DNA from 3 places in the Moorella sp. E308F genome. Region 3 is predicted to be linked to each of the others. Evidence: riboswitches for the same ligand, from Rfam matches in the RefSeq annotation. Region 3 holds a riboswitch; each other region holds the start of a gene.
What was found. A riboswitch is a leader RNA that binds a small molecule or an ion and turns the genes downstream of it on or off. The one in region 3 is predicted to bind cobalamin.

Region 1 (6,424 bases), 330 kb from region 3:
AGACGATGCCCACCTGCCGGCGTAATTCTGTTAAGGCTTTATGGCTGTAATTAATCCTGGCCCCGGCAAAGTAGATACAACCATCCTGGGGCCTTAAGATGCCGTTGAAATGAAGGAAAAGGGTCGATTTGCCGGCACCATTGGGACCCAGGACGGCAATTTTCTTGCCTTCAGGTATGCTCAAGGTAACATGATGCAATGCCCGGGTACCGTCAGGGTAAGTAAAGGAAACCTTTTTTGCTTCTAATATGGCGGCCAAAAAATCCACCTCCAGTAGTCGGCATAGACTGGGGCATAAAAGGCAAGTGGAGAAGCCGGTCTGAAGACAGCCGGCATTATGTAAGCAGCATTAAAATCACTAAAGCCAGGTCAAAGATGGCGGCCAGGCATAAAAAGGGCCACGAGAAAGGATAAGCAGCCTCCAGCACGCGCAGCTCTTCATGGTAGCCCCTGGCCGTCAGGGCGGTGAATAGTTCCTGGGAGCGGCGGTAAGTCTTAATAAAAAGGCTGGCCGCCAGCTGGCCCAGGGAATGATAGGAAGTGCGCAGGGAAGTATAGCCCAGGCGGGAAGCCTGGGCGGTATAAATATCGTTGACGGTCGCCAGCAGGACAAAGATAAAGCGGTAGGTCAGGCTGATTAAATCCACCAGAAGGGCCGGGAAGCGCAATTGTCTGAGAACGGTAAGGATATCGACCATGGGTGTTGTTAGGGACAGAAAATAAAGGCAGGCAGCGGCCCCCAGGGACTTGAGAAAAATTTTGCCGGCCAGGTGCATGCCGGCTGGGGTAACACCAAAGGTCCACCCCAGGATGGTCACGCCCTTAAGACCGGTCTGAGGCTGGCCGGTAATGGTGAGGGCGATCATGATCACCCCTGCTAGTAAAAAAGAAAAGGGCACTAGCATAAGCTGCAGGTAAAAACGGGCCGGGATGCCGGCGAATCCAATGGTAGCTCCGGCCATCAGGGCAATAATAATGGCAGGAATTGAAGGCCGGGGCGCCACCAGGGCGATCAGGAGGGTTACCAGGGCAAAGGCTATTTTTTCGCCCGGATGGACGTTCTTCAACCGGTTACTATAGGCATACTGATCAATGCTGAACATTTACTGTTGCTCCCGCTGTTTCTTTCCTTTGCTGTAACCCAGAAAGTAGCAAACAATGCCGCTGCCGATGGCGGCCTGGGCGGCAAAGAGGAAGGATTCCACTTCCCCGCTGGGGGGTTCCCACACAGGTTTAAACCAGGGTTCATAATCAGGCCGGATCTGGGTAATAGTATCTTCCGCCTGGTCGTCAGCACCAGCAAATTCAGCGCTGCGGTGAAGGAAAAAGGGTGCCGCTGCCAGGAGAATAACGATCAAGAGTAAAAAGATATTTTTCTGGGCGGTACTCATTACTTGTACACCTCCATGAACTGGATGTCAGTTACAATAGTTAATAAGTCCGTTTTAACCCTTTTTTACCGGATATGCTGCTGGTTGCGGCCTCCCACCACCAAGGCCTTATTATCATCTAAAATAGACAGCTCTAGCAATTCGTTTTTATTATAAGTGGCCAGCAAGTTAAAGACGATGACAGTTAAGATACCTTCGCTAATGGCCAGGGGTATCTGGGTAACGGCAAAAATGCCCATGAATTTCAGCATGGACGCCAGCACCCCGCCGGGCTGGGCCGGGAAGGCCAGGGCCAGCTGCAGGGAAGTGGTGATATAGGTCATCAGGTCCCCCAGGGTGGCGGCCAGGAAGACGGCTACGGGCATTGAGCCATTGAGCCTCCGTACCAGGCGGTAAAGGCCGTAGGACACAAAGGGTCCGACGACGGCCATGGAAAAGGTGTTGGCACCCAGGGTGCTCAAGCCGCCGTGGGCCAGCAGGAGGGCCTGGAAGAGGAGGACAATACCTCCCAGGATGCTCATGGCAGAGGGGCCAAAGAGGATGGCGCCCAGTCCCACGCCGGTGGGATGGGAACAGCTACCGGTTACTGACGGGATTTTCAAGGCCGACAGGACAAAGGCATAGGCGCCTGCCAGGCCCAGGAGCATTTTCAGCCCGGGGTTGCTTTTAACGGTCTGCTGGATGGACCGCAGGCCCCAGAACCAGAAGGGTAGGACGACGACAAACCAGAAGGCGGCCCAGTTGAAGGGCAGGAAGCCCTCGGCGATGTGCATGGCATAGGCCGGCTGGGGCAGGACGGCCATGGCCAGCACGATATACATACCCAGTATGGTTATACGGCGGAACACGCTATATACCTCCCTCTGGAATTGAACTTGGAAATGCCGTTGCTATTTTTTTCAACAGGGCGATGGCTTCGGCAACTGTGTAAACTGGATAAAGGTACTGGATGGAAGGCCGCTTGATTACTACTACCGGGATCTTCAGCGCCAGGGCGGCGGCAATTTTGGACCCGGTACCGCCGGCCGGACCGGCGTCCCGGGTGACGATAACACCGGCCCTATAGGCTTTAAACATGGCTTTATTTATTTCTTTGGAAAAAGGCCCTTGCATGGCGATAATGTCGCGGGGTGTCAAGCCCAGGTCCTGGCATTTTTTAATTACCCGGTGCTCCGGTAATACCCTGACCACAATGCGTTTACCTTTAAGCAGGGGGTTTTTGACGAACACTTCCAGGTTATTGGTACCGGTAGTTAAAAAGATAGTCTCCCCCAACCCGGCGGCAGTACGGGCGGCTTCTTCCCAGGTTGCCACCTGGTAAATGAGGCGGTCGTCCGGCAACTTTGTTTCTGGTCGTAAAAAACGCAGGTAAGGTAAGCAGTGTTGCCGGCACCAGGCTTCCAGGGTCCTGGATAGCTGGTTGGGGTAAGGAAGGGTGGCGTCTATTACTGCTTCCAACGCCCGGCCAACCTTCAGGGCGGCTAGATTACTTTCCGTTAAGGGATCTGTTAAAATTAACGTCGCCCCATCCTGCCGGGCCAGCTGTTCGCCATAGGTGCTGTCAGTCCAGGTGGCAACCTCGTAGCCTTCCTGCCGCAGGTTACGGATTAACTGCCTTCCCTCGCCGGTACTCCCTACCACTAAAATCAAAACGCGCCGTCCTCCCTGTAGAAACTAAAAATCCCCGGCTGTTTTGCCGGGGAAACCGGTGGCGCCGCTAAAACAGGCATGCCTAACTAAACCACCTCCCCGGGTTGAGACCCTGGTGGCCTCAGAACAGGCTAGCCTGTTGGCCGGGCATCATCGGTTGCGGCAAGTTCCCGCTTCCAGGCGGTGATTTGCCCAACCTCTCCCCTGCCGGCGGCTGAATTTAAGCCCGGTCTTCTCGAGACCGCGCACCCATACTGTATGCAATTTAAAACCCTCTGCTCCTACACAAGCAGAGGGTATGCTTGCCATGGTTTTGGCCAACCACCCCCTATCCGGCGTAGGGGTAAAGGTTTCCAGGCAACCGGTATCCTGACTCGGGATCACTGCTCCGGCACCGCCTTCCCAGGTATTACCCAGTGGCTTGATGGTGCCTCGCTCCCCCTCACAGTGGCGGGACCGTGTCAGATTTGCACTGACTTCCCGTATTTGCCTGGAACATATTCACTTTAATGTTATTCTAGCATAACCTGGATATGATGTCCAGGGGTTTTAACGTAGCTTGGTAAGTCCTTATTCCTGATGATTTTTTGCCAGGAGTTGTTATGCCAGCCCGGCTCGCCGGGCGACACGCAGGATGGCTTCACCGGCCTTTTTCCGGACTTCACCGGCATCAATGGTCTTCAATTGCCTTTCCTCCATGACAATTTTGCCGTCGACCATGGTCAGGGTGACATCCGAGCCTCTGGCCTGGTAGACCAGCTGGGTGTAGACGTCGACGCAGCCCGCCGGCTGGGTATGGAGGCCCGCCAGGGAAACCAAGGCCAGGTCGGCTTTCTTCCCTACTTCCAGGCTGCCGATTTCCTTTTCCATGCCCACGGCCCGGGCCCCGCCCAGGGTGGCCATTTCAAAGACCAGAGGCGCCGGCATAGCGGTGGGCCCATGGAGGGGTTTCTGGATCAAAGCTGCCACCCGCATTTCCATAAAGGCGTCCAGGTTGTTATTGCACGGCGCGCCGTCGGCGGCCAGGGAAATCACAGTACCCCGGCTCAGGAGATCCGGTACCGGGCAGATACCGGAAGCCATCTTTAAGTTAGACGAAGGACAGTGGACCACTTTCGTACCGGTGCGGGCCAGGATATCCTTCTCCTCTTCACTGAGCCAGATACAGTGGACCAGGATGAGGTCGGGACCGGTGAGGCCGAGATCGTCAAGGTAAATGACGTTGCGCCGGTTGTGGAGTTTTTCCACCAGGGCGCATTCACCCCGGTTTTCTGAAGCATGGGTGTGGATTTTAACGCCGTAATGGCGGGCGAGGTCCCGGACTTCTAATAATAATTCTTCGGTGCAAGAGACGACAAAACGGGGCGTAAAGGCGTACTGGATGCGGCCATTGGCGTGGCCGTGCCACTTCTCCAGCAGGTCGACGCTTTCTTTAAGGGAGGCCGCCGTTGTTTCTTTAAGGCTGTCCGGAACGTCCTCGCCAAAGTCCATCATTACTTTGCCGGTAATGGCCCGGATGCCGCTTTTGGCAATAGCTTCAATGGCCGCATCGGTATGATGGACGGTCTCCATGTCGACGATGGTGGTGGTGCCGCTTAAGAAAAGTTCACCGATGCCCAGCAGGGCGGAGTAATAAAGGGACTCGGGGTCGTGGGCACCTTCCAGGGGCCAGATGCGCAGGCGCAGCCAGTCCAGGAGTTCCAGGTCGTCGGCGCGACCGCGGAAGAGGGACTGGCAGAGGTGAATATGGGGCTGGATGAGGCCGGGGATGACCAGCTGGCCCGTGGCGTCGATAATCCGGTCGGCAGTGGCCGGTGTATTGCCGATGGCGGCGATGTGGTCGTCTTCAATATAGATATCCCCCTGGAAAACTTCCCTCCGGGGGTTCATGGTAACCAGGGTACCGTTCTTGATTAAAATACTCATTTCTTCTCTCCTTCTTTTTCCCGCAGGGCGGCCAGGATTTTCTCCGGTGTAACCGGCAATTCAGTAATGCGAACTCCCACGGCATTGTAAATAGCATTGATAATGGCCGGTACGGTGGGGATGGTAGCGGGTTCACCAACTCCTTTGGCGCCGTAGGGGCCGGTGGGCTCATGGGTTTCCACAATCAGGGGCTGAATCTCGGGTATATCCAGGGCAGTAGGAATGAGATAGGTAGAAAAGGAATTATTAACGATCCGGCCCTGCTGCAGGTGAACCTTTTCCAGTAGGGCCATACCCAGGCCCTGGGCGACACCGCCTTCAATCTGGCCCTCTACCCCGAGGCGGTTTACGGCCCGGCCCACGTCATGGGCGGCTATGAGCTTTAAAACCCGCACTTCCCCTGTTTCCGTATCCACTTCCACCTCTGCAATCTGGGTACCGAAGGCGTAAGGCCAGTATGGTGCCCCCTGGCCGGTCTCCCGGTCAACGGCCGTGGTATGGGTGACGAAGGTTCCCTGCCCCACCAGGCGGTAGCCAGCCAGGCGGGCCCGGGCGGCTGCCTCGGGGTAGGATATTTGTTTCTTGGAGTAACCCTTGACGTAAATTATTCCCTCCCTGGCTGCCAGGCCAGCAATGGTATTAACCCCTAAGAGGGTCCGGGTGTATTCAAAAAGGACTTCCCGGGCCTGGCGGCAGGCCATTTGCACGGCATTGCCGGAGGCATAGGTCTGGCGGGTGGCCGCCGTCGTGCCGGCATCGGGGGTGGTATCGGTGTCGGCGGTGATTACCGTTATCCATTCATAGGGTACCCCCAGCTCCTCGGCGGCAATTTGCGCCAGGATGGTAGTAGAACCCTGGCCGCAGTCCACAGCGCCGCTGCGCACGGTGGCCGTACCGTCATCGTGGATTTCTACCGTGGCCGTTGCGACATCGGGAAAACCATTACCGTAGCCGGTACCGTAGAAAAAGCAGGCCATACCAATACCGCGTTTTTTACTCATCCTGCATCCCTCCCGGTATTAACTCTGCCAGCGACCAGCCGGCGGCCCGGGCCGCTTGCAGCATAGTCTCCGTCAGGCCGACGCTGCTTTCCAGGACCTGGCCCGTGGCGGTTACATCCCCCTGCCGGAAGGCATTGAGCCAGCGGATGGTAAAAGGATGGATCCCCAGGCGGCTGGCCAGCTCGTCCATCTGGCTTTCATAAGCCAGGGGCGGCTGGGTGGCGCCGAACCCGCGCATGGCGCCGGTAAAAGGATTATTGGTATAGACCGCGTAGGCATCAATCTTAACGTTGGGGATGACATAAGGACCGGTGGCATGGATGGCAGCTTTTCGCAGAACGTTAGGGGCCCAGGAAGAATAGGCGCCGCTGTCGCCGATGATTTCCGCTTCCAGGGCCGTTAACTTTCCATCCCTGGTGGCACCGGTCTTATAGCGCATGATCATGGGGTGGCGCT
Region 2 (6,424 bases), 570 kb from region 3:
CCCACCGTTTTAATCATTCTTTTCTATCTACTCTGCTACTAGCATCCTGTAGACCATCACTGCACATTCTGCCCGGCTGGCCGCCTCTCCGGGCCGGAAAGTCCCATCTTCAAAGCCTTTAACCAGCCCGTGGGCGGCAGCTGCACCCACGCTCTTTCTGGCCCAGGCAGAGACTTTGTCGTTATCTTTAAAGGATAGTTTCTCCTCGCCCTCAGGCAAGTTCATGGCCCGTACCAGCATAACCGCCACTTCTTCGCGGGTAATGGTCTTTTCCGGGCGGAAGGTGCCGTCCTCATAGCCCTTGACCAGGCCGTTGCCGGCGGCGGCAGTTACTGCCCCGGCGTACCAGGCGTCACCTTTTACGTCCTTAAAGGGGTTCTTCGTCCCTTCTTTCACCTCCAGGCCCAGGGCCTTGACCAGGAGGCTGGCAAATTCCGCTCTGGTCACCGCCCGGCCCGGCTCGAAGCGGCTGCTGTCCACCCCAGCCACAATGCCAGCCCCGGCCAGGGTTTCAATGGTATCCTTCGCCCAGGCAAACGAATTATTAGTTACATCCTCAAAAGATTTCCTGGCTTCCTTTGCAAACACGGCATAGTCGGAGAAGTGGTTTATCCGGGCCAAGATTAAGCCTTTAGACATGTCGACCACGGCCGGTATAGCTACCCACTGGCCTTTTGTCTTATCGTACCAGGCCAGGGCCAGGTTTTCCGGTTTGGCCAGGGGCGGCAAGGCAATTTTTAAGTTTAAGGTCACCGGTATGTTGAAGGTAGTTCCGTCGGGTCCAAAATTGTAAATTGCCGATATTTGCTGGTAGCCTGCCGGCGGAGGAGCCTGGGCGGCATTACCCCCGTTATTTCCAGCGCTCGCAACAACAGTATTCTTCTTAATGGTAATCTCTAAATCGTTTTGTAATGCCTCGGCTGGTATGGACAGGGCTATTTCTTCTTTAGCATCAGTTATGATTGCTCCCGCTGAAGCGGTGACCTTCTGGGCCAGATCAATTTGGTTTTGGGCCAGTTCTTTTCTCAGGGCGGCAATTTCAGCACGGCTCATGGCTTTTTCGCCGCCAGTGACTACCACGGCTTTTTTAACTTCGCTTAAAGGAGCGATCTGGAAGGTACCCTCTGTTAATTCCAGCAACTGGTTAATTTTCGCTAATGCATCCACGGCAACTTGGGGGGCCTGTAGGGCTACTGGGAGTTTTTTATTTTGCTCCTTTAGATCGGCCGGTACAGACATAGCCGTCGAGGCAGATGTGCTGCTTTTTACCAGACTTTCCCACACTGGTCCCGAAGAGCTCCAGTCCGTACTGTACCACCAGATGATCTGGTCGCCCTCCTGGATCGCTTTCTGGGAAGCGCCCACTATGGGTACGCTGCCGTTGACTTTGTACATCCACCCGTTCATACCACTGTTGGCCTGGCCGGCGATGCTTTTAACAAAGCCGTTATCGTCGACGTAGGAAAGACCGGTGGCGTCCAGGGCTCCCAGGGCCGTCAGGCCCCACCTGCCGTTTTTGCTCACCATGACCGAGCCGGGCCCATAAAGGAGCTCGCCGTTCATGCCTACTACGGCAATGTCGACGATGCAGTAATCACGATCCGGAGTGGATGAGGTGGGTAAGGTAATATTGAGAATGGCCGTCGCCGTCAGGCCGTTATAAATAGCCTTTACCACCGTCTGGCCGGTATTGAGGGCAGTGACCAGGCCGTAGTCGCTGTCAGAAACACTAGCGATGCTGGTATCGCCCACCGACCAGACGGCCTCGTTGGTCACGTCGCTCCTCGTGCCGTCAAAATAAGCCAGTACGGCCTTAAACTGCTGCTTGCCGTTGAGATTGAGGCTGGCAGCAGCAGGTTGAACAAGAAGGCCCAGGGAAGTTCTGGGGTCGATTGTTCCAGCCAGGATAAGATAAGTATAAAGGGCCTCGCTGGCGTCCAAAACATTTCTATATGCACCAAAGCTACCATCATCGTTCAAGGCTTTGAGCATCATGTAGGATACCGGCGATAACCCCGTAGGGCTTCGCCAGCTCAAAAGATCATGTCCCAGCCTTTTCAGGGTAATAATCACTTCGGTGGTATCTACTACCGGATCTTCGGCCCAAGACTCGGTGCGATAATACACGCTGCCGTCAGGCTGCAGCCACTTCTTTAAATAGGCCAGGCCCTTATCGATGGCGCTCTGGATTTGCGGGTCATTTTGTTGATAACCTGGCAGATAAGTCAAGGCCCGGATCGCCTGGGCGGTAGACATAAAGTCGGGGTAAAAAGTGTTACCCACCGCCTCTCCCCAGGCGCCATAAGTGGCCTCGGCCACGCTTTGCTTGCCCAGGATGTAATCGTGGGCATAAACATCATTGATTAAGGTTATCTGGCCCGCTTCCCCCAGAGCAATATAGGCCCACATGTCGCTGTAAACGCTGTTGTCAAAACCGTTAGGAGAATGCCGTTCCTTTAAAAGATTTGCCAGCTTATTTACCCGTACTGTATCACCCCATCTATTTAAGGCCAACAAGCATTGGGCTATAGTTTTCGTTCTTGATCTTTTCACCCATGGAGAACTGCTGCCGGCATAATCATTATACGTTTTACCTAAAGATTTTAAGGCAATCAGGGTTTCGGCCGTAGAAAAGGTACTATCCCACTGGGCCGGGATAGCGCCAGTGTCTACGTCCTGGATATCTTTAAGGTAAGCCAGGCCCTCCTGGATGGTTTTATAAACGTCGCTACCTTCTACCTTCGCCCCGTCAAAGTAGCTGAGGGCCGTAAGCACCTGGGCCGTTAAATCCGGTTCCTCCGCGGTATAACCGCTCCATGCCGCTCCGGCTGGCTGCCCCCAGGCGTTTTTATGTTCATGTTTAAACCCATTAAGGTAGTTCAAGGCATACACCTGGTCAATGACACTAAGCCTGCCTGCTTTGCCAAGGGCGGTTAAAACTGTAACATCGTCATAAATGCTGTTGCCAAAATAAATCGTTCCATTAGTAGTCTTTTGTTTAGCAATAATGGCGTCGGCTAGCATATTAATGTAACTTGAAGTCGGATCTACGGCATAAAGGGCGGTTAATTCTTTCGCCAGATAGACGGCATCCAGTACGGAGGGATTGCTGGCAGCAGCCTCGGCAGAGGCAATAACGACATTTTTCAAAGATTTACCATTATAGACCCACCCGCCTCCAGAAAGGTCTTCACCGGCGTTGACCAGAGCTTCTACGCAGCGATAATCAAAGTTCCAACCGTTGACCTCATAAGTTAAACTGCCATTCTGGTAACGATTTTTAAAATAAGAAACTGCCTTGCTAATGCTGTCCTGGACCTGGTTATAAACAGGATCATTAACCGGCAAATCAGGTTTTACCAGCGCCAGGGCCTGCAGCGGTGCCTTGGTGCCATAATCATTGGCCAAAGGGCCAAAGCTACCGTCGGCATTCTGGGTCGCCATAATGTAAGTAATTAAACTATTATTATTGCCAAGTAAGTCGGCCAGTTTTTCGATGCTGCTTTTTAACGTTTCCTCATTCTTGGTCCATTTTACTTTATCTTCTAGATTTTCTCCCGCCAGGGTAAGTATGTAGGCCGTGTAGCCGTCAATCTTCTCCCCGGCCTGGTAGCGGTCGTTAATAAATTTTATGGCTTTGGCGGCCAGTTCTTGGGCAGTATAGGCAACGGCCTGATCCGCGGCCATAGCCTTGTCCGGGACAACAAAAGGTACAAGAAAGCTGAAAAGAAGGCAAACCGTTGTTGCCAGGGATATAAAACGCCTGTTGAACCTCTTATAGGACATTCCTGCCACCTTGCCTTTCATAAAATTTAGCCAGAGAATCAAAAGGGTCTTAACGGGTGTCACACCTTTACGACGTGCTCCAGACCCAGCACCTGTCTGCTTGCAAAAATGAAAAAGACGGCCTCATGCTAACACCTCCCTGCAATACTCCCCGGGTGGGTTAGAATAGGCCGTCCATCTACCGTTCCCGGCGCATCGTGAACATCCAGTTGTTGTCCCTTGTTGGAAGCTCCTTGCCGGGCCGGCTGGCAGCATTTAAGCCGGCCCCTCGGGGCCAGGCGCCTACCCTGATAAAATTAAAACCCCTGCTCCAAAGAAATCAGGGGTTATGCCGTTTCCCCATCCTGCGTAGGGAGCACCAGCTACTTCGGCAAGCACCAGGTCTCCTGGCTCGGGTTCACCGTTCCCCCACGCCTTCCCAGCCCGCACTCAGCCTAAAGAAGTTAACCCGTTACAAAAACGTACTGAGTAGCGGTCCAGTGGCCTGATGCGGGGTCACTCCCCCTTACAGTGGCGCGACCGCGCCGGATTTGCACCGGCTTCCCTTGATGCCTGCACCGTTATTCATTTTTCTTTATATAACCATTCTACAGATACTACCAGAATCCTCCCGGCAAGAACTTTTTTATTTGCCCCATATTTATTTGCCCCATAAAGTCCTCTTACTACTTTCCTATCCTTGCCAATTGTACCATCAAGCTATCCCACATGGCTTTGACGGCATTTGCTGCCGCCCCGTGGGAACAGGCCGTAAGCGGCACGGCATTTACCAAGGCCCTGGCCACGTCGGCATCGAAAGGTATTTTACCGGCTATGGTAAGGCCCTGCTCATAACAATAAGCTTCAATCTCCCGGCTTTTCTCAGGGGCCAGGTCATATTTGTTAATACAAACGGCCACCGGTACTTTAAAGTGGCCGGCCAGCTTCACCACCCGTTCCAGGTCGTGCCAGCCGGCTACCGTCGGTTCCGTCACCACCAGGGCCAGGGTTACCCCGCTCAGGGAGGATATGACCGGGCAGCCGATGCCGGGCGGGCCGTCGGTAATGATCAGCCGGGCCTTATTTTCCTCCGCCAGCCGCCGCGCTTCCTGGCGTACCTTCGTCACCAGCTTGCCGGAATTGTCCTCGGCCAGGCCTAGCTGGGCATGTACAAGAGGGCCGTGAGGTGTTTCTGAAATATACCAGTACCCGGCTAGGTTGGGTTTCATGGTAATGGCCCCTGCCGGGCACGTCAAGGTGCAGACCCCGCAGCCTTCACATGATAGAGAATCCACCTGAAAAACGGAGCCCCTTGACCCGTTATCTGCCTTCGTGATAGCGCCAAACCGGCAAACTTCGATACAGCGGCCGCACCCGGTGCAACGCCCGGCATCAGTAACCGCTTTGTTGGAGCCGTAAAATTCATTGACGCTCTCCACCTCCGGCCGCAGGAGCAGGTGCAGGTCGGCAGCGTCAACGTCACAGTCGGCCAGGACTTTATCCTCCGCCAGGGCTGCCAGGGCAGCAACGATAGAAGTTTTACCGGTACCGCCCTTACCGCTAATTACCAGCAGCTCTTGCATGTTGTGACACCAGCCTCTCTATCTCCTGCCAGAGGCCGACAAAAGGCGGTACCCAGTCGGGATAATCTTCCACCAGGCATCTCCCTCTGGCATAGGTGGCAGCATATCTTTTGTCAAAGGGGATTTTCAGAAGGACCGGAATCTTTTCCTGGCGGCAATAACGCTCCACCCGCAGGTCACCCAGGGTGGAACGATTGATAACCACCGCAAAAGGAATACCCAGTTCTCGCACCATGCCGACTGCGAGCTTGAGATCATTAAGGCCGAAAGGAGTGGGCTCCGTAACCAGCAGGCAAAAATCGCTGCCCTTCAAGGCAGCTACTACCGGGCAGGAAGTACCCGGCGGGGCGTCTATAAGGGTGAGCCCTTCTTTGTGGGCGAGCCTTTTGACCGCTCTGATCACCGGGGGTGCCAGGGGCACGCCCACATCAATCTTGCCGTGGACAAAATCAATCTTGCCGGCCTGGCCCCTGGCTACCGCCCCGATACGATAAGGTTTCTCTGTAATTGCACCCTGGGGACACACAATGGCGCAGCCGCCGCAGCCGTGGCACATTTCCGGAAAAGTAATAACCTTACCCCCGGCGACGGCCAGGGCGTGAAAAGCGCAAACTTCGCTGCACTTGCCGCAGCCGTTACATTTGGTATTGTCCACTTCCGGGACCGGCAGGGTCACTTCCTCTTCTTCCTGGAATACCGGATGCAGGAAGAGATGGGCATTGGGCTCTTCTACATCGCAGTCGAGTACCTGCACCGGTATTTTCCTGGCCAGGGCCAGGGCCAGGTTGGTAACAATGGTCGTTTTCCCCGTGCCCCCTTTGCCGCTGGCCACAGTGACAAGCATTCCCTTCACCACACTTTAATCAAGACTGAGAGCATTATTCGGGCACTCATCAACGCAGGCGCCGCACTCCAGGCACTCGTCGGCATTAATAGTCGCTACTTCTTCAACGGTAATGGCTTCTACCGGACAAACCTCGACGCAGCTGCCACAGCCGGTGCACTTATCTTCATCAACCCTGGCTGCCATGTTACTCTCCTCCGTTTATTTTAATGATTGCAGCCATCATGGTCAT
Region 3 (6,424 bases):
GACATTATCCAGGCCAAAACGTTTTACATTCTCCCGGATCAAGGTGCAGGCCTCCGGGTTTACCTCTACGGCCAGGACCTGTCCCGGAGCCACCAGCCTGGCCGCTTCAACGGCCAGGCTCCCGGTTCCGGAGCCAATATCGTAAACGGTCATACCCGGTCCCAAACGGGCTTTGGCCAGGGTTAGGACCCGGACTTCCTCTTTCGTCAGGGGGACCTGGCTGCGGTTAAAGTAATGGTCAGGTATCCCGGGCGTACTATAGGGCCAGTGAATCCGGTTCATAACCGGCTATCACCACCCCGGGCCTGGTCAAATGCTGCCGGGCCAGTTCGGCTGCCGTCAGCCAGGCCGTCTGCTCCTGGTTGCTGCCCAGGTCGATCCCCACCCACAGCTTGATACCGGCCAGGCCGTGGTCGGACAGGTATTTACCTATAACTGCCGGGGTGTTGGCCCCGCCGGTGAGTATAGCCAGCCTCGCTTGCCCGGCCGCCAGCCGGGGCAGGTACGGTTCCAGAACCTCCAGGGAGCGTCCGTGGCAGCTTAAGAAAACGGCATCTTCCCAGCCCTGCCCCAGGCGGGCAAAAGCCAGCTGAACGGAACTGATGCCGGGGATAACGTTGATTTTTTCGCCGGGAAACTGGCGCTTGAGCCACGCGAGGAGGCTGTAAAAGCCGGGATCCCCGGATACCAGGATAGCCGTAGGGCGGCCGCGTATCTGCAACAGGCAGGAGCGTAACCCCTCCAGGTCGCCCGTGATAACCCTTTTCTCGCGTTCTAAATCTTGAAAAAGGTTCAAAGCCCGGGGGCCGCCGATAAGGACTTCGGCCGCCGCCGCTGCCCGCCGGGCCGCCGGCGTTATGTATTCCGGGCTGCCTGGTCCAACCCCGATGACGGTCAGCCACCGGCCATCAGCTCCCATGGCCCCACGCCTCCAGTATCTGCCGGGCCACCGCATCCCGGCCCATAATTTCTCCCTGCAGGTTGAGCAAAACCGTACCTACGGTGAGCTCACCACGGACAAAGTCCTCGGCCCGCCGGCTGGCCCGGGCCGCCAGGGTGTCCCAGAACTCTCGCCCCAGACCGTGGCTATGGATAATTTCCTGGGCAGCTTCCACTGTAGTTACCTCTAAAAGCTGCCGCACGGCTTCCGGGGATGCCCCCCGCGCCGCGGCCCAGGCGGCCAGGATTTCCTGGCGGGCGTCGGCCAGGCGGCTGTGGGTATAAAAGATGCCTCCCACCACCTTGATGAGCTTGCCGCCGTGCCCCCACAGGAGCACCCGCTTCACCCCCCGCCCGGCGCAGGCCTCCAACATGTAGCCGATAAAGTTGCTGGTCAGAACAATGGCCGCAGCCGGCAGGTGATAGCGTTCTTCGGCCTGGCGCTGCCCCAGGCGGCCGGGGGTCAGGATGAGGGTCTCCCAGCCGGCAGCCAGGGCGACGTCTATTTGCGGTATCAGGGAAGTACGGTAGGCCTCTTCGGACATGGGTTCGACAAAACCGGTAGTGCCCAGGATCGAAAGGCCGCCCTCAATCCCCAGGCGGGGGTTGAGGGTCCGCCGGGCCAGCTCTTCCCCCCCGGGGATGCTGATTTCCAGCTCCAGGCCCTGGCCGGGCGGGGTTACATCGGCAACTGCCGCGGCGATCATTTGCCGGGGAACGGGATTAATGGCCGGTTCCCCCGGCGGTATAGCCAGGCCGGGACGGGTTACTGTCCCGACGCCGGGTCCGCCGCGCAAAGTCAACCCCCGGCCGGATTGCCGGGCGCGGACGTGGATGGCAGCCCCGTGGGTAACGTCAGGGTCATCGCCGGCGTCTTTGACCACCACGGCCTCGGCCCAGCCCGGACCCTGGTGCACGGTAACCGGCAGGGTTACCTTTTCCCCCCGCGGCAGGGTAAGGGTAACCTCCCGCACCAGTTGTTTCTGCCATAAAGCTATGGCCGCCGCCCTCGCCGCAGCAGCCGCACAGGTACCTGTGGTATAACCCCGCCGTAACTCCCTCTGCAACGATTTCTCCTCCAGTTTTTATTGTATTTTCGGAGAAGTTCCTCCCAACAACCTTTCTTCATTAGCCTTATTATCCTTTAAAACCAGGGGCAGGCCGGCCACCACCAGGTAGACCTGGTCGGCCCGGCGAGCAATCTCCTGGTTGGCCAGGCCCAGCAGGTCCCGGAAAACCCGGCCCAGGGGATAGGGAGGAATGAGCCCCATTCCCGCTTCTTCAGTAACAATAATTACCCGCGCCGGTACCTGCCGGGCTACGGCCGCCAGTTCCCTCACTTTGACCATGATGGCTTCTACAGCCGCCGTACTTTTTTCCCAGCTGTCTCCTGCTCCAGCCGCCTCCTGGCTCAAAAGGTTGCTGAGCCACATGCCCAGGCTGTCCAGGAGGATGGTACCGGCACGCCGCCCTTCCCGGGCCACGGCTTCCGTGACGGCCAGGGGAGCTTCCACCGTCAGCCATGCAGCCGGTCGTCGGCGCCGGTGCATGTCCACCCGGGCCGCCATTTCGGCATCGTCCACGGTCGCCGTGGCCAGGTAGACTACTTTTTCGCCTCCGGCAGCAGCCAGTTCTTCAGCCAGGCGGCTTTTGCCACTCCTGGCCCCCCCGGTTACCATGATTAACGACCCGTACCCCATAGAATGGCCTCCTAAAATAAAAACTCCAGCCCCCACGAAGCAGCTGGAGTCACATCACCTAACTTTAGGCCCCTTAACGCGAGGGTGAAATGAACAGGCAGGTTTCCTGGCTCCGGCTCCTTGCCTGGCTTCGCCTTCCCGGTATAATACCAGTGGCCTTGAAGCAGGCTCCCCGGTTACAGTGGCGCGACCGCTCAGGATTTACACCTGATTCCCTTTTAACCTTTCAGGCACCTGTTCCCTATTAAGTTAATTATAGTATAAATCGCTCCCTCCTATCAGTCAAGCCCTGGGTAACGATATGCCCTGCAACTTATTTGTGATCATAGCCAGCTCTTTATTCTTTTCCCAGATAGCCCGGGCATAGCGCCGGTTGCGGAGCTGGAGCTTTTCCTTTTCCTGGCGCAGGCGATTTACCATCTCCCACTTTTCGGCTTCACTTTTTTCTATCAGGCGTAGCAAGACACGCCGGCTGACCCGTAATTGTTCTACCTTACTTTCCAGCTCCTGGATACGCCGGTAAAGGCCAGCTGCCTCATTGCCAGCCAACGGCCCCACCCCCTCATTATTAGTTTGCTAAAGTATATGCCTGGAAATCAAACCTTAGTCGCTTGAGCTTTAATCTTTTCCGCTCGCCTCTGTAATTGCTCCAGTTCCGCTGTGCCCACCCGGCAGGTCCCCAGGTCGGCATGGCTGTTGTCAACCATGCCGTGGAAATCTGACCCGCCGGTTACCACCAGGTCATACCGGGAGGCAAATTCCAGGTAACGCCTGGTGGCAGCGGCATCGTGGAGAGGATAATAGGCTTCGATACCCTGTAAGCCGCCATCAACAAGGGCCGGAAGAAGGGCATCAGCCGGGCTTAAGCCCGGGTGGGCCAGGACCGGCACTCCGCCAGCCTTTAATATTACCTCCACCGCCCGGCCAGGTTCAACTTTTTCCCGCGGGACATAAGCAGGCCGGCCCCGTGCCAGCAGGGTTTTGAAGGCCGCCTCCACAGAGGGGGCATATCCCTTACGGACCAGAACGGCTGCGATATGGGGACGGCCCACGGCCTCGCCCCTGAGTTCCTGCTCGACCTCGCCCATGCTGATATCATAACCCAGCTCTTGTAATCTGGCGACCATCCGGGCCGTGCGCCGGTAACGCGCCTGGCGCATAGTTTCCAGGAAGGCCAGCAAATTTTCCTTTTGCCAATCAAGGTAATAACCCAGAATATGAATTTCTTTATCTTCCCACTCGGTGCTCAGCTCGACCCCAGGAATGACCGTCACGCCGTAACTGCTGCCGGCAGCCAGGGCTTCTGCCAGGCCGGCTACCGTATCATGATCGGTGACACCAAGGGTCGTTAAACCTTTGGCCTTTGCCAGCCTGATTAGTTCTGGGGGTGAAAGCAGACCGTCGGAACTCGTAGTATGGGTATGTAAATCAGCTAGCTGCATAGATATCTTGTCCAATGGTTAATTTACGCCGTGCCGTAGTGCTGCAACCTCTGGATAGCCATTGCCCGGCCGGTAGCGGGATCAATATCTACCAGCACGGCTTCCAGCTGAATAACGCCACCGGCGACTTCAAACCGCACCGGCAGCTGGGTAAGAAATTTTTTAACGACAAGTTCTGTTTTTACCCCCAGGACCGAATCCCTGGGGCCGGTCATGCCTACATCGGTGATATAGGCCGTCCCCTGGGGCAGGACGCGGGCATCGGCCGTCTGGATATGGGTATGGGTCCCGATGACCGCACTTACCAGTCCGTCAAGGTACCAGCCCAGGGCAACCTTTTCTGAAGTTGCTTCAGCATGGAAGTCTACTAAAATGATCTTAGTTATCTCCCCGATCTCTTCTGCCAGGCGGCGTCCTAGGCGAAAAGGACACTCCAGGGATGATAGAAACACCCGCCCCGATAAATTAATAATTCCTACCTGCAGGTCTTCCTTGACCTTTACCAGGGTATAGCCCCTGCCAGGAGTACCAGGAGGATAATTGGCCGGCCGGACAATGCGCTCATCCTCCTCCAGGAGGGCCAGCGCTTCTCGCTTATCCCAGACATGGTTGCCCATGGTTAAAATATCAATGCCGGCGGCAAAAAGTTCACCGGCAATAGCCGGCGTAATACCATTACCACCGGCAGCATTTTCGCCGTTTGCTACTACGAGGGCCGGCCGGTATTCCTGGAGCAGAGGTGGCAGGAGTTCCCGGATCGCTTTACGGCCCGGCCGTCCCACTACATCGCCAATCATTAGAACCCGCAAAAACAAGGCTCCCCTCGAATTACCTTAAAATTATTATTCGCGCCGGTTCTATTTATTAAACACCATGACCCGACCTTCTTCCCGGAAGGCAATTAGCTGGCGCTCCGGGACGGTACCCCTAACACTTTCCAGCATACGGTCAATTAACTCTTCCTGGAGCAAAAGCTCTTCTTCCATGATATTATCATTGTTCTCCGCAACCAGGCTGGACCCAAATTCCTCCCGCACCAGGGCAATAATGAGGTCAATTTCATCCCGGGAAAGGGTGGTTACATCCCGTTGTACCTCCAGGGCTGTCAGCTGGTCATAAGGTGTATATTTCAGGTTAATGACCCTTGCTTCCCGGTCTTCCAGGTAGTTATATACTTCCAGGGATTTACGGAATTTCTTTTCAAACTGCTGGATAGCCTCCCCGGCCAGGGGTTGGGACAGCATAAAAGTAAAGCGTAAAACCTGGTCTTGGGGTTCATAGTTAATGGTACCTACTTCCGGGTAACGTACCAGGATAGAAATAAGGAGACCGATAGTATCAGATACTTCGCCGCCGTGTTTGTACTTCAGGCCCAAGGTTAACACCTGCCCCGTACTTTTATGTATATGTATAAGATGTTACCACCAATAAGACACTACTTCTGCAACCAAAAGCAAATTCCTGCCTGCCTTGTCCTCCGGAAACGATGAAAATTTAATGGCAGGGATGGAAAAACTATTTCCTTCCCTGCCATTTAAATTATTTAGCATAATCGACAGCGCGGGTTTCGCGAATAACTACCACTTTAATCTGGCCCGGGTATTCCATTTCCTTTTCGATCTTTTTCACGATTTCCCTAGCAAGGTGCATGGCCATGGCATCATCAATCTTGTCAGGTTTAACTAAAATCCTTACCTCCCGTCCGGCCTGGATAGCATAAGATTTTTCCACGCCGGCAAAGGAATCAGCGATCTCCTCCAGTTTTTCCAGGCGTTTAATATAGGCCTCCAGGGTTTCCCGCCGGGCTCCCGGCCGGGCTGCCGAAATGGCATCGGCCGCCTGGACCAGGCCGGCTTCGATGCTACGCGGTTCCACGTCACCATGATGGGCTTCAATGGCATGGATTACCTCCGGGGATTCCCGGTATTTTTTAGCCAGCTCAACCCCCAGGGCGACATGGGGGCCCTCGACTTCAAAATCAACGGCTTTACCAATATCATGGAGCAAACCGGCCCGCTTAGCCAGCTGGACATCAACCCCCAGCTCGGCAGCCATAGCCCCGGCCAGGAAAGCTACTTCCAGGGAGTGTTTTAGGACGTTCTGGCCGTAGCTGGTGCGGTATTTAAGTTTACCCAGGAGGCGCACCAGCTCTGGATGCAGGTTATGAATACCAGCTTCGAAGGTAGCCCGCTCGCCTTCTTCCCGGATCTTTTGCTCGAGCTCCCGCCGGGCCTTTTCAACCATTTCTTCGATCCGGGCCGGGTGGATACGCCCATCGATAATTAACTTTTCCAGGGCAATCCGGGCCACTTCCCGGCGAATAGGATCGAAACTGGAGAGAAT

Region 1: another riboswitch for cobalamin. It lies ahead of cobK (precorrin-6A reductase); the one in region 3 lies ahead of cobU (bifunctional adenosylcobinamide kinase/adenosylcobinamide-phosphate guanylyltransferase).
Region 2: another riboswitch for cobalamin. It lies ahead of E308F_RS10740 (S-layer homology domain-containing protein); the one in region 3 lies ahead of cobU (bifunctional adenosylcobinamide kinase/adenosylcobinamide-phosphate guanylyltransferase).

The regions. Positions count from the first base shown of each region.
Region 1 is NZ_BJKN01000002.1:602,181-608,604, forward strand. It holds gene E308F_RS09465 (energy-coupling factor ABC transporter ATP-binding protein) at 1-259, opposite strand, end outside; gene cbiQ (cobalt ECF transporter T component CbiQ) at 336-1,103, opposite strand; gene E308F_RS09475 (energy-coupling factor ABC transporter substrate-binding protein) at 1,104-1,391, opposite strand; gene E308F_RS09480 (energy-coupling factor ABC transporter permease) at 1,457-2,212, opposite strand; gene cobK (precorrin-6A reductase) at 2,241-3,032, opposite strand; cobalamin riboswitch at 3,384-3,584, opposite strand; gene E308F_RS09490 (5'-deoxyadenosine deaminase) at 3,642-4,967, opposite strand; gene E308F_RS09495 (xanthine dehydrogenase family protein molybdopterin-binding subunit) at 4,964-5,968, opposite strand; gene E308F_RS09500 (xanthine dehydrogenase family protein molybdopterin-binding subunit) at 5,961-6,424, opposite strand, start outside.
Region 2 is NZ_BJKN01000002.1:843,896-850,319, forward strand. It holds gene E308F_RS10740 (S-layer homology domain-containing protein) at 28-3,786, opposite strand; cobalamin riboswitch at 4,166-4,332, opposite strand; gene E308F_RS10745 (ATP-binding protein) at 4,452-5,348, opposite strand; gene E308F_RS10750 (ATP-binding protein) at 5,326-6,204, opposite strand; gene E308F_RS10755 (4Fe-4S binding protein) at 6,208-6,378, opposite strand; gene E308F_RS10760 (NifB/NifX family molybdenum-iron cluster-binding protein) at 6,399-6,424, opposite strand, start outside.
Region 3 is NZ_BJKN01000002.1:273,836-280,259, reverse strand. It holds gene cbiT (precorrin-6Y C5,15-methyltransferase (decarboxylating) subunit CbiT) at 1-282, opposite strand, end outside; gene cbiE (precorrin-6y C5,15-methyltransferase (decarboxylating) subunit CbiE) at 257-919, opposite strand; gene cbiD (cobalt-precorrin-5B (C(1))-methyltransferase CbiD) at 909-2,006, opposite strand; gene cobU (bifunctional adenosylcobinamide kinase/adenosylcobinamide-phosphate guanylyltransferase) at 2,025-2,639, opposite strand; cobalamin riboswitch at 2,719-2,892, opposite strand; gene E308F_RS07755 (translation initiation factor 2) at 2,922-3,188, opposite strand; gene E308F_RS07750 (PHP domain-containing protein) at 3,236-4,081, opposite strand; gene E308F_RS07745 (TIGR00282 family metallophosphoesterase) at 4,105-4,890, opposite strand; gene E308F_RS07740 (hypothetical protein) at 4,939-5,466, opposite strand; gene rny (ribonuclease Y) at 5,621-6,424, opposite strand, start outside.